Regions from separate parts of the Fictibacillus sp. b24 genome, predicted to be linked through region 1. Evidence: a T-box and tRNA genes for the amino acid it is inferred to sense, from the RefSeq annotation. Region 1 holds a T-box; the other holds one or more tRNA genes.
What was found. A T-box is a leader RNA that pairs with one kind of tRNA and senses whether it is charged. The one in region 1 lies ahead of alaS (alanine--tRNA ligase), so its partner is inferred to be a tRNA-Ala.

Region 1 (7,151 bases):
TAAAAGAAAATGTTGTATATTTGCCAACCCTATATTTCGCAGAGCGTGGATTTGCTCAAAAGATGAATCAATTATTACATACTCAGCAAAACGATTATCACATTAAAGATGAAAAATTGGAATCTAAGCTATCAGCTCTTGAAAAAAGACTCAACATGAAATATGCAAACAGTCAAAAAGAGGCTATTAAAAAGGCACTAACCTCTTCATTAATGGTGCTCACTGGTGGGCCAGGAACGGGTAAGACCACCGTTATCAAGGGAATCGTTGAACTTTATAGCGAAATTCATGGTGTGAGTTTGAACCCTGATGATTACAGAGGAAAAAAAGAACCTTTCCCTGTTTTACTCGTTGCGCCAACAGGCCGTGCTGCAAAGCGTATGACTGAATCAACAGGAATACCGGCGCATACAATCCACCGTTTATTAGGGTGGAAAGGCGGCGGGAATTTTGAAAAGAATGAAGATGAACCCATAGAAGGGAAGCTATTGATCGTTGATGAAATGTCGATGGTCGATATTTGGCTTGCTCATTCCTTATCGAAAGCACTGCCGCAGCATATCCAGATTATTTTTGTAGGTGATGAAGATCAGCTGCCATCTGTTGGGCCAGGTCAAGTATTAAAAGACCTGCTTCAATCCGAACATATTCCACATACACGATTAGTGGATATTTACAGGCAAGCTGAAGGGTCATCCATTATACGATTAGCTCATGAAATGAAAAATGGAAAAGTACCTGATGATCTCTTGATTCCTCAAAGCGACAGACGGTTTTTTCCATGTTCTGGTGAACAAGTTTTTCAAGCGATTCTTCAAGTTTGTGAAAATGCGATAAAAAAAGGATACACTTCAAGAGATATTCAAGTATTAGCTCCTATGTATAAAGGGTCAGTGGGTATCGACCGATTGAATGTTGAGCTTCAGCGCCTTTTTAATCCTGAGAAACCAAAACAGCGTCAACTGCAAGTAGCTGATGTTTTTTACCGAAAAGGAGATAAAGTTCTTCAGCTTGTCAATCAGCCAGAGGATCAGGTTTTCAATGGTGACATTGGTGAGATCGTAGCTGTTATTTATGCCAGAGAGAATACGGAAAAAGAAGACCAGATTGTAATCAGCTTTGACGAAATCGAAGTAACGTATAAAAGAAGTGAATTTAATCATTTCACACATGCTTTTTGCTGTTCGATTCATAAGTCACAGGGAAGTGAATATCCGATCGTGGTTCTTCCGGTTTTAAAGAGCTATTATAGGATGTTAAAGCGCAACTTGCTTTATACAGCAATAACAAGAAGTAAAGAGTACTTAATTCTATGTGGGGAACAAGAAGCTTTTAATTGGGCAGTTCAGCGCTCAGATGAATTGGAAAGATTCTCAGGATTGAAACTTCGTCTTCAAGAAACGCTGCTGGAAAAAGATTTAATGAATGAGACCCTTCTAAACGAAACAAACTAGAAATGTTCGGGAGATGTAATATGTCATCTCGTCGGACATTTCTTTTTTATTTCTATGAGTCATGATTCTTCAAAACCAATAATTGCGTATATTTTCTCTGTATTCGGGACACCCTTGTAAAAGTAAAATTTTAAAGGAGCGAGAGCAAGTGGAATGTCCGAACTGCAGTAGAAAAGATATTGGGAAAATCGGTGTAAACCAGTATTATTGCTGGAACTGTTTTATTGAGCTTTCCATTGTTAAAGGAAGACTGTCCCTTCATCAAGTGGAAGAAGACGGCTCTCTAACTTCACTAGATGATTTATTTGAAGATCAAGATCTGACTTATAGAGAAAGCACATCATAATTGTAAAAACTCTAATGTCGAGGTGATACAGCATGAGCAGGACGATGAGTTCTCTTTTCGCACTTGGTATTGGAGCGGCAACATATGCGATGAGAAACAAGAGGATGTCTAGAATGTCTAAAATGAACTACAATTTTTCCGATATCGGTGATCTTTGGACATCAAGACGGGTAAAAAGAATCCGCAAAAGAGTCGCAAAAGCTATTTATTAAAGTACGTAAGCCCCGTCTCAAACAAGGACGGGGTTTTTTAAAGAAAAGGGTGAGTGTATGACAAGAGACAGTAGAATGAAGTGGGTTTACAGACTGACCCTTTCTTTATTATTGTTTTTATGTTTGTTTCTTTTAATGAAACTTTACCCTCTGTACGAACCATTATGGAAAGCTATAAAAGGAATATTCCTGCCCTTTTTTCTAGCTGCTCTTATTACATATCTGCTGCATCCTGTCGTTGAATACGTGCATGAAAAAGGGCTGCCTCGATTTGTTGCGATCTTAAGCATCTATCTCTTGTTCTTTGGAGGATTAGGGTACGCAGCTGTTAAAGGGTTTCCTTATTTTATTGTGCAGATGAAACAGCTGTTAGAAAATGTGCCTGCCCTTGCAGAAGATTACAAAGACCTTTTATATAAAGTTGATAAAGGAACTTCGGCACTTCCACATTCTGTTCATTTAAAAATCGAAAATTACATTGGGAAAATGGAGACTAACGCTCAAAATATTTTGACCAATGCAATCTTTTCTTTGCGGAAAATTGTAGATTACTTCTTTGTGATTATCGTTGTTCCATTTTTAGTGTTTTATTTTCTAAATGATTTTGAGAAACTAAAAAAAGCACTTTGGTTTATTACGCCAAGAAAATACCGAAATGAAGGCAAGAACTTGATAAAAGATATCGATCAATCCCTTGGAGGGTATATAAGAGGGCAGTTATTTGTTGGAGCCATTTTAGGGGCAGCAGCGATGGTAGCTCTGTGGTTTGTGGGTATGCCATATCCCATCCTATTAGGTCTTGTTATTGCGATAACAGACATCATTCCGTACTTCGGTCCGATCTTAGGTGCCATTCCAGTCATCCTGATTGCCTTAACGATATCTTGGAAGATGGTCTGGATAACTGTTGGAATCATGCTTGTTTTACAGTTCATCGAAGGCAATATTTTAGGCCCTTTTATCGTAGGACGAAATCTTCATATCCATCCCGTTTTTATTATCTTTTCTCTATTGCTTGGAGGAGAGCTTGCAGGAGTGCCCGGAATGATTCTTGCCGTTCCTATTTTTAGTGTGATTAAAGTGGTTGTCATTCATATTAGGGAACATCGGCTCAGACATCCGATTGACAAGTCAGAATAAATAAACGTATACTAACGCTAGAAGATAAAAAAATCGCTGAAAGAGATAAGTACGTTTTAGACCTTCCAAAAGAGAGAAACATCCACCGGCTGAAAGATGTTTTAGGAAGAAGGAAAACGGAAAGCTACTCTGGAGTGCAGAAGAAAAATCTGCCGTTATGCCGCGTTAAGGCTTAATCAAGGTGATATGCTTTCAAATGCATATAACCAGGGTGGTACCGCGTGAATTCAAAACTCTCGTCCCTGTTTTTTTACAGGGATGGGAGTTTTTTTGTTTTATCTAACTCTTATCGATCTAAAAAAGTAAAAGGAGAATGAATACCATGAAAAATTTGACTTCAGCTCAAGTCAGACAAATGTTTCTTGATTTTTTCCAGGAAAAGGGCCACCGTGTGGAGCCGAGTGCATCACTTGTTCCACATGAAGATCCAACATTACTTTGGATTAACAGTGGTGTTGCGACACTTAAAAAATACTTTGATGGCCGGGTAATTCCTGAGAATCCTCGTATTACAAACGCGCAAAAATCCATTCGTACGAACGATATCGAGAATGTAGGTATAACAGCAAGACATCATACGTTCTTTGAGATGCTTGGAAATTTCTCTATCGGTGATTATTTCAAAGTAGAAGCAATCCTTTGGGCATGGGAGTTTTTAACGAGTGAAGATTGGATCGGCTTTGATCCTGAAAAGCTTTCCGTAACAATTCACCCTGAGGATGATGAAGCGTTTGACATTTGGACGAAGCAAGTGGGATTGCCAGAAGAGCGCATCATTCGTTTAGAGGGGAACTTCTGGGATATCGGTGAGGGCCCTAGTGGACCAAACACTGAGATCTTCTATGACCGCGGTGAATCTTATGGTAACGATACATCTGATCCTGAACTATATCCAGGCGGTGAGAACGATCGATATCTTGAAGTGTGGAACCTTGTGTTTTCCCAGTTCAACCACAATCCAGATGGAACGTACACGCCGCTTCCTAAGAAAAACATTGATACAGGAATGGGCCTTGAAAGAATGGTTTCTGTTATTCAAGATACAAAAACAAACTTTGAGACCGACCTTTTCATGCCGATCATCAAGGAAACAGAGAAACTTTCAGATACGTCTTACGGTTTAAATACAGAAACAGATACGGCGTTTAAAGTTATCGCAGACCACGTACGTACAGTTAGTTTTGCGATTGGTGACAGCGCACTTCCTTCGAATGAAGGAAGAGGATATATCCTTCGACGATTGATCAGAAGAGCTATCCGTTTTGCAAAAAAGATCAATATTAATAAACCGTTCATGTACGAATTAGTGCCGACAGTTGCTGATATCATGGTTGATTTTTATCCGGAAGTAAAAGAGAAAGTTCCTTTTATCCAAAAAGTCGTGAAGACAGAAGAAGAAAGATTCCATGAAACGATCAATGAAGGTCTTGCTATCTTAGAAGACGTAATGGCTAAAGAGAAGGCTGAAGGAAAATCTGTTATCTCTGGAAAAGACGCATTTAAACTATATGATACGTTTGGTTTTCCGTTCGAGCTTACTCAAGAGTATGTAGCTGAAAATGGAATGGATGTCGATTTAGAAGGTTTTGAAAATGAGATGAAAGCACAGCGTGAACGTGCACGTGCTGCAAGGCAAGAAGTGGACAGCATGCAAGTACAAGGCGGAGTACTTTCTGACATTACAGTAAAAAGTGAATTCTCTGGGTATGATCACTTATCAGGAGAAGCTAAAATTCTTGAAGTCCTTCAAAACGGTGAGCGTGTTGCAATGGTAGCAGCAGGAGAAGAAGCTCAAGTTATATTGGATGTTACACCTTTCTACGCAGAAAGCGGTGGTCAGATAGCTGACCAAGGTACCATTACAGGTAAAGAACTGGAACTTAAAGTAAAAGATGTTCAAAAGGCTCCAAACGGACAAAACCTTCACACGGTAGTCGTTAACAAAGGTGTTCTTGAAAATAACATAGAAGTTACGGTTCAGGTTGATCCAGAAACTCGTGCAAAAATTGTTAAGAATCATACCGCTACACATCTGCTTCATCAAGCATTAAAAGATGTATTAGGAACGCATGTTAACCAAGCAGGATCACTTGTTCAAGAAGGACGTCTGCGATTTGACTTTACACATTTCGGAAGTATTTCTCCAGAAGAGCTTGAAAAGATCGAGGAGATTGTTAATGAAAAGGTTTGGGCTAACATTCCTGTAGATAAGATGGTTAAAAACATCAATGAAGCAAAGGCTATGGGAGCAATGGCTTTATTTGGCGAAAAATATGGTGAGACTGTTCGTGTTGTAAAAGTGGGAGACTATAGCTTAGAACTTTGCGGTGGGTGCCACGTGAACAATACGGCAGAGATCGGATTGTTTAAGATCGTTTCAGAATCAGGAATTGGAGCGGGAACTCGCCGTATTGAAGCTGTTACAGGAGAAAATGCATACCGCCTGATGAACGGTCAAGTTCAACTCTTGAAAGACACAGCTTCAAAATTAAAAACAAACTTAAAAGATGTTCCTCAGCGTATTGATGCACTAAACGAACAGATTCGTGAACTGCAAAAAGAAAAAGAATCTCTTGCTGCGAAAATTGGAAACATGGAAGCAGGCAGTCTTGTTGATGAAGTTCAGACAATTAATGGCGTTTCTGTAATCGCGAAGAAAGTTAACGGTATGGATATGAACGGACTTCGCACAATTGTGGATGACTTAAAGAATAAACTCCAAAGCGGAGTTGTCATTTTAGGGGCAGAAAATGCTGGAAAAGTGAATATTGTAGCTGGAGTGACAAAAGATTTAGTATCAAAAGGGTACCATGCGGGTAATCTTGTAAAAGAAGTTGCAGTTCGCTGCGGCGGAGGCGGCGGAGGCCGTCCTGATATGGCTCAAGCAGGCGGAAAAGATCCAGAAAAGCTGCAAGAAGGAATAGATTCTGCAGTTGAAATGATTAAAACGGTTTCCTAAGCTTTCCTCTTTCATGTACAATAGAGATAGAAACTAATTTGTCCCATAAGGGAGATCTTCAGAAAGAGGTGTTCGCTAGTGAGTTCCATGGACAAAACGATGAAGTTTAACTTCAACGAAGATGATGCTTATAAAACGAATGTTGAAACTGTCCTGTTTTCTGTTTATGACGCCCTGCAGGATAAAGGATACAACCCGATTAATCAAATCGTAGGTTATTTGCTCTCAGGCGATCCAGCTTATATTCCTCGTCATAATGATGCGAGAAGTATGATCAGAAAACTTGAGCGAGACGAGCTTATTGAAGAGCTTGTTAAATCGTATCTCTCAACTCAAAAAGAAGGAAGCCGTTAATGACAAAAACTCTTGGACTGGATGTCGGAACGAAGACGATAGGTGTTGCTGTTTCAGATGCACTGGGATGGACAGCACAAGGAGTCGAAACGATCCGGCGCCGTCCTAATCAACCTGAACAAGACTATGAACGAATTCAAGAGCTGATTAAGCTTCATGATATCAGCAAAATTGTGGTCGGCCTTCCTAAAAATATGAACGGTTCGATCGGTCCCAGCGGCGAGGCTTGTCAAAACTTTGCCAAAGATATTGAAAACCTTACAGGTATTTCGGTTATCCTATGGGATGAAAGACTAACAACTATGGCTGCTGAAAGAACTTTGATTTCAGCTGACGTAAGCAGGAAGAAACGAAAGCTAGTGATCGATAAGCTTGCTGCTTCGATCATTCTGCAAGGTTATTTGGACAGCCAACAATAAGAAAAGTAGAGGTGAGCCAATCATGGCTAAAGAAGAACGCGAACGCATTATTATTCCTGACGAAAACGGTGACGAAAATCTATTTGAAGTATTATTCAAATTTGATGTTGACCAAACAGGTAAATCATACATGGTAACAATTCCTGTAGCTGATTCGGAAGATGACGATACAGATGAAGTAGAAGTTTTTCCTTTCCGTTATGAAGAAAAGGGAGAAGAAGAGGATGATCTAGCATTGTTCCCTCTGGAGACAGACGAAGAATGGGA
Region 2 (7,151 bases), 2.3 Mb from region 1:
GCTAATTACAGCAGCCGACCAGCCTGCACTTGGCGGTGTTTACAAAGTGGTAGCAAAATATGAAGATGGAGAGTACGTTCCAACCATTAAGATTTCATCTAATGTAGAGAAAATAACTACACCTGGCTATAAAAAGGTATACCGTATTATTAATGCGAAAGGAAAAGCGGAAGCAGATTACATCGCAATGGATGATGAGGTGCTTCCTGAAAAAGATATTAAGCTTTTCGATCCGGTGCACACCTATAAAAGCAAGATCGTGTCTTCTTTTACAGCAGAAGAACTGCTTCAGCCTGTTTATATAGAAGGAAAACTTGTATATGAGCTTCCTAAATTAGAAGAAATCCGCCGTTATCATCAGGAACAGCTTCAATTGTTCTGGCCTCAGCATTTAAGGAGACTGAATCCGCAAGAATACTATGTCGATCTTTCTGTAGACGTGTGGAGAACGAAAAACGACCTTTTAGAGAAGTATTCTTTATAAGTAATGAGCCTCTTTTCGACATGAAAAGAGGTTTTTTAATAAAATCTTTAAAAAAGCGTTGACGGTCGGCCATATCGCTGATATAGTAATAAACGTTGTTGCTTTTCTTACATAACTTCGACAAAAACAAACATAAACTTTTAAAAAAGTTGTTGCTTCGCAAGAAGATATGTGTTAAGATAGTTTTTGTCGCTGCTTTAAGAGAGTGACGCGATAAAGAAAAAAGTTCTTTGAAAACTGAACAAAAGAAATAGGTAAGGAATTAAATTTAATTCCGTCAGTTTTAAAATCGAGCAAGACAAACACTTTTATGGAGAGTTTGATCCTGGCTCAGGATGAACGCTGGCGGCGTGCCTAATACATGCAAGTCGAGCGAATGAAGAGGAGCTTGCTCCTCTGATTTAGCGGCGGACGGGTGAGTAACACGTGGGTAATCTGCCTGTAAGACGGGGATAACTCCGGGAAACCGGGGCTAATACCGGATAACAAGAGAAGAAGCATTTCTTCTTTTTGAAAGTCGGTTTCGGCTGACACTTACAGATGAGCCCGCGGCGCATTAGCTAGTTGGTGAGGTAACGGCTCACCAAGGCGACGATGCGTAGCCGACCTGAGAGGGTGATCGGCCACACTGGGACTGAGACACGGCCCAGACTCCTACGGGAGGCAGCAGTAGGGAATCTTCGGCAATGGGCGAAAGCCTGACCGAGCAACGCCGCGTGAGCGATGAAGGCCTTCGGGTCGTAAAGCTCTGTTGTTAGAGAAGAACAAGTACGAGAGTAACTGCTCGTACCTTGACGGTACCTAACCAGAAAGCCACGGCTAACTACGTGCCAGCAGCCGCGGTAATACGTAGGTGGCAAGCGTTATCCGGAATTATTGGGCGTAAAGCGCGCGCAGGCGGTCTCTTAAGTCTGATGTGAAAGCCCACGGCTCAACCGTGGAGGGTCATTGGAAACTGGGAGACTTGAGTGCAGGAGAGAAAAGTGGAATTCCACGTGTAGCGGTGAAATGCGTAGAGATGTGGAGGAACACCAGTGGCGAAGGCGGCTTTTTGGCCTGTAACTGACGCTGAGGCGCGAAAGCGTGGGGAGCAAACAGGATTAGATACCCTGGTAGTCCACGCCGTAAACGATGAGTGCTAGGTGTTGGGGGGTTCCACCCTCAGTGCTGAAGTTAACACATTAAGCACTCCGCCTGGGGAGTACGACCGCAAGGTTGAAACTCAAAGGAATTGACGGGGGCCCGCACAAGCAGTGGAGCATGTGGTTTAATTCGAAGCAACGCGAAGAACCTTACCAGGTCTTGACATCCTTTGACCACTCTAGAGATAGAGCTTTCCCCTTCGGGGGACAAAGTGACAGGTGGTGCATGGTTGTCGTCAGCTCGTGTCGTGAGATGTTGGGTTAAGTCCCGCAACGAGCGCAACCCTTGACCTTAGTTGCCAGCATTCAGTTGGGCACTCTAAGGTGACTGCCGGTGACAAACCGGAGGAAGGTGGGGATGACGTCAAATCATCATGCCCCTTATGACCTGGGCTACACACGTGCTACAATGGATGATACAAAGGGTTGCGAAGCCGCGAGGCCAAGCCAATCCCAAAAAGTCATTCTCAGTTCGGATTGTAGGCTGCAACTCGCCTACATGAAGCCGGAATTGCTAGTAATCGCGGATCAGCATGCCGCGGTGAATACGTTCCCGGGCCTTGTACACACCGCCCGTCACACCACGAGAGTTTGTAACACCCGAAGTCGGTGGGGTAACCCTTTTGGGAGCCAGCCGCCGAAGGTGGGACAGATGATTGGGGTGAAGTCGTAACAAGGTAGCCGTATCGGAAGGTGCGGCTGGATCACCTCCTTTCTATGGAGATTATGAAACAGCTTCGACTGTTTCGTAAGTACACCTATTCTTCTTTTGTTCAGTTTTGAAGGAACTTAACTTCCTTTAGGGGCCTATAGCTCAGCTGGTTAGAGCGCACGCCTGATAAGCGTGAGGTCGATGGTTCGAGTCCATTTAGGCCCACCATTTTCATAATTTCATTATCCCATTAAGGGGCTTTAGCTCAGCTGGGAGAGCGCCTGCCTTGCACGCAGGAGGTCAGCGGTTCGATCCCGCTAAGCTCCACCATTGCACATCTTACGATGATGCATTTTTAAATTGTGTTCTTTGAAAACTAGATATCGACATCCAAACAATATGCAAGGCAGATAGATATTTATCTGCGCCAAGCAAGATCTTGATGTGTAAACATCATATAAGGTTAAGCTAGAAAGGGCGCACGGTGGATGCCTTGGCACTAGGAGCCGAAGAAGGACGGGACGAACACCGATATGCCTCGGGGAGCTGTAAGTAAGCATTGATCCGGGGATTTCCGAATGGGGGAACCCACCATCCGTAATGGGATGGTATCCATATCTGAATACATAGGGTATGAGAAGGCAGACCCGGGGAACTGAAACATCTAAGTACCCGGAGGAAGAGAAAGCAAATGCGATTTCCTGAGTAGCGGCGAGCGAAACGGAAACAGCCCAAACCAGAGGGCTTGCCCTCTGGGGTTGTAGGACACTCTACATGGAGTTACAAAGGAACGAAGTAGGTGAAGCGGTCTGGAAAGGCCAGCCAAAGAAGGTAACAGCCCTGTAGCTGAAACTTCGTTCTCTCCTGAGTGGATCCTGAGTACGGCGGGACACGTGAAACCCCGTCGGAATCCGGGAGGACCATCTCCCAAGGCTAAATACTCCCTAGTGACCGATAGTGAACCAGTACCGTGAGGGAAAGGTGAAAAGCACCCCGGAAGGGGAGTGAAATAGATCCTGAAACCGTGTGCCTACAAGTAGTCGGAGCCCATTAACGGGTGACGGCGTGCCTTTTGTAGAATGAACCGGCGAGTTACGATCCCGTGCAAGGTTAAGTTGATAAGACGGAGCCGCAGCGAAAGCGAGTCTGAATAGGGCGACATAGTACGTGGTCGTAGACCCGAAACCGTGTGATCTACCCATGTCCAGGGTGAAGTTCAGGTAACACTGAATGGAGGCCCGAACCCACGCACGTTGAAAAGTGCGGGGATGAGGTGTGGGTAGGGGTGAAATGCCAATCGAACACGGAGATAGCTGGTTCTCCCCGAAATAGCTTTAGGGCTAGCCTCGCGGCAAGATTCCTGGAGGTAGAGCACTGATTGGACTAGGGGCCCCCACAGGGTTACCGAATTCAGTCAAACTCCGAATGCCAGAGAATTATCCGCGGGAGTCAGACTGCGAGTGATAAGATCCGTAGTCAAAAGGGAAACAGCCCAGACCATCAGCTAAGGTCCCAAAGTATACGTTAAGTGGCAAAGGATGTGGAGTTGCCCAGACAACCAGGATGTTGGCTTAGAAGCAGCCACCATTTAAAGAGTGCGTAATAGCTCACTGGTCGAGTGACTCTGCGCCGAAAATGTAACGGGGCTAAACGTATCACCGAAGCTATGGCTTGTACCGTATGGTACAGGGGTAGGGGAGCGTTCGAAGTGCAGCGAAGTCAGACCGGAAGGACTGGTGGAGCGCTTTGAAGTGAGAATGCCGGTATGAGTAGCGAAAGACAAGTGAGAATCTTGTCCATCGAAAGCCTAAGGTTTCCTGAGGAAGGCTCGTCCGCTCAGGGTTAGTCGGGGCCTAAGCCGAGGCTGAAAAGCGTAGGCGATGGATAACAGGTTGATATTCCTGTACCACCTCCTTTCCGTTTGAACAATGGGGGGACGCAGTAAGGTAGGGTGAGCGCACTGATGGAATAGTGCGTCTAAGCAGTTAGGCTGTTGGGTAGGCAAATCCGCCCAACGTGAAGGCTGAGCTGTGATGGCGAGGGAAATTTTAGTACCGAAGTCCCTGATCCTACACTGCCAAGAAAAGCCTCTAGTGAGGAAAGAGGTGCCCGTACCGCAAACCGACACAGGTAGGCGAGGAGAGAATCCTAAGATGATCGGGAGAACTCTCGTTAAGGAACTCGGCAAAATGACCCCGTAACTTCGGGAGAAGGGGTGCTCTGATAGGGTTTATCGCCCGAGAGAGCCGCAGTGAATAGATCCAAGCGACTGTTTAGCAAAAACACAGGTCTCTGCGAAACCGCAAGGTGAAGTATAGGGGCTGACACCTGCCCGGTGCTGGAAGGTTAAGAGGAGGGGTTATCCTTACGGAGAAGCTCTGAATTGAAGCCCCAGTAAACGGCGGCCGTAACTATAACGGTCCTAAGGTAGCGAAATTCCTTGTCGGGTAAGTTCCGACCCGCACGAAAGGTGTAACGACTTGGATACTGTCTCAACGAGAGACCCGGTGAAATTATAGTACCTGTGAAGATGCAGGTTACCCGCGACAGGACGGAAAGACCCCATGGAGCTTTACTGCAGCTTGATATTGGATTTTGGTACAGCTTGTACAGGATAGGTAGGAGCCTGAGAAGCCGGAGCGCCAGCTTCGGTGGAGGCGTCGGTGGGATACTACCCTGGCTGTATTGAAATTCTAACCTTGAACCGTGATCCGGTTCGGAGACAGTGTCAGGCGGGCAGTTTGACTGGGGCGGTCGCCTCCTAAACAGTAACGGAGGCGCCCAAAGGTTCCCTCAGAATGGTTGGAAATCATTCGCAGAGTGTAAAGGCACAAGGGAGCTTGACTGCGAGACCTACAAGTCGAGCAGGGACGAAAGTCGGGCTTAGTGATCCGGTGGTTCCGCATGGAAGGGCCATCGCTCAACGGATAAAAGCTACCCTGGGGATAACAGGCTTATCTCCCCCAAGAGTCCACATCGACGGGGAGGTTTGGCACCTCGATGTCGGCTCATCGCATCCTGGGGCTGAAGTAGGTCCCAAGGGTTGGGCTGTTCGCCCATTAAAGCGGTACGCGAGCTGGGTTCAGAACGTCGTGAGACAGTTCGGTCCCTATCCGTCGCGGGCGCAGGAAATTTGAGAGGAGCTGTCCTTAGTACGAGAGGACCGGGATGGACACACCGCTGGTGTACCAGTTGTTCCGCCAGGGGCATAGCTGGGTAGCTACGTGTGGACGGGATAAGTGCTGAAAGCATCTAAGCATGAAGCCCCCCTCAAGATGAGATTTCCCATCACGTTAAGTGAGTAAGACCCCTTAGAGATGATGAGGTTGATAGGTCTGGTGTGGAAGCGTGGTGACACGTGGAGCTGACAGATACTAATCGGTCGAGGGCTTATCCTTAAAATGCATAACGTTTGGAAACGTCGTATCTAGTTTTGAGAGAACATACTCTCTAAACTTAATAAATCATGGTTAACGTCATGATAAGGTCTAGTGATGATGGCGAAGAGGTCACACCCGTTCCCATACCGAACACGGAAGTTAAGCTCTTCAGCGCCGATGGTAGTTGGGGGTCTCCCCCTGTTAGAGTAGGACGTCGCTAGGCAAAGAAGGTGGGACGAACTTTATGTTCGTTCCATCTTTTTTTGTTTTAAAAAGGCTGCTTTCCTTTACCTTTTTATTATTAAATAGCTAGAAATATAAACTTTAGAATCATTGGAAAGTTGAAAACAGTACATTCGGGATATAAATAACGAGTTTTTATGAAAGCAAAAAAGTCTAAATTACTTGTCTCAACATTTATAAGTCCTCAAATGAATTTATAAGTCTTCAAAAAATTTTATAAGTCTTCACCAAAGTTTATAAGTCCTCAAAAATATTTATAAGTCTTCACCATATTCCTACCTCAACCCCTGAGATTAAAACCATCTAAAAGGAAACTTGGCATCTGCCAAGCTTTAATTTAATCTATAAAGTAACCTCGTTGAACCTCGTATTCAAACCCAGAATGGAAACTTTGGCATTGGCCAAACTTCCTACTAAACTCCCCTAAAAACGTCAACTGTTTTTGCATCTATTCTCCAGTTTCCAACTTGTCCAAAAAGTGTTATTCTTAACGAAGTATTTTTCACCTTGGGAGGCTTGCCATCATGTTGGATAACGCATTTGTTATGGTTGGGATCATATTATTGATCAATATTGTGTACGTTTCGTTTTTTACGATCAGGATGATCCTGACGCTTAAAGGACAAAGGTACCTGGCTGCTTTTATTAGTGTGTTCGAGGTAATTATCTATGTGGTTGGGCTCGGGCTTGTATTAGATAACTTAAATGAGATTCAAAATCTGATTGCGTATGCGGTTGGTTATGGAATTGGTGTTTTAGTAGGAATGAAGATTGAAGAAAAGCTGGCACTTGGATATACTACGGTTAACGTTATTACAACTGATCTTGCAGGCGGACTGCCGAACGAGCTTCGCAACAAAGGATATGGTGTTACAAACTGGCTTGCAGAAGGTCGTGAAGGACAGCGTTTGATGATGGAGATCTTAACATCGCGAAAATCAGAAATGAACCTATATAATACAGTAAAAGATTTGGACCCGAAGGCATTTATTATTTCACATGAGCCGAAAGCGTTTCATGGCGGATTTTGGGTCAAGGGCATCAGGAGGTAACAGATGGATAAGAAACCTTCTAAGAAGAAGTTTTCTGTTGAAGCAGGAGAAACCATTTCCGATTGTCTGGATCGTATGGCCAATGAGGGCTATACGCCAGTACGCCGTATGGAAGAGCCTGTTTTTCATGAAGTGAAGCGTAATGGAAGAATGGAACCAGAAGTAAAGGAACAAAGGATTGTTTTTGAAGGTAAACTC

Region 2: it has a tRNA-Ala gene. The T-box ahead of alaS (alanine--tRNA ligase) is inferred to sense a tRNA for this amino acid. The anticodon was not compared.

Annotation. Positions count from the first base shown of each region.
Region 1 is NZ_JAUCES010000005.1:1,405,751-1,412,901, forward strand. Features, by position in the region: gene recD2 (SF1B family DNA helicase RecD2) at 1-1,454, shown strand, start outside; gene QUF49_RS07120 (hypothetical protein) at 1,603-1,800, shown strand; gene QUF49_RS07125 (DUF3918 domain-containing protein) at 1,833-2,012, shown strand; gene QUF49_RS07130 (AI-2E family transporter) at 2,088-3,152, shown strand; T-box leader at 3,180-3,399, shown strand; gene alaS (alanine--tRNA ligase) at 3,475-6,111, shown strand; gene QUF49_RS07140 (IreB family regulatory phosphoprotein) at 6,190-6,465, shown strand; gene ruvX (Holliday junction resolvase RuvX) at 6,465-6,884, shown strand; gene QUF49_RS07150 (DUF1292 domain-containing protein) at 6,907-7,151, shown strand, end outside.
Region 2 is NZ_JAUCES010000005.1:3,733,465-3,740,615, reverse strand. Features, by position in the region: gene QUF49_RS19615 (nicotinate phosphoribosyltransferase) at 1-484, shown strand, start outside; rRNA gene QUF49_RS19610 (16S ribosomal RNA) at 792-2,341, shown strand; tRNA gene QUF49_RS19605 (tRNA-Ile) at 2,430-2,506, shown strand; tRNA gene QUF49_RS19600 (tRNA-Ala) at 2,533-2,608, shown strand; rRNA gene QUF49_RS19595 (23S ribosomal RNA) at 2,740-5,676, shown strand; rRNA gene rrf (5S ribosomal RNA) at 5,766-5,881, shown strand; gene QUF49_RS19585 (DUF2179 domain-containing protein) at 6,426-6,953, shown strand; gene QUF49_RS19580 (NETI motif-containing protein) at 6,957-7,151, shown strand, end outside.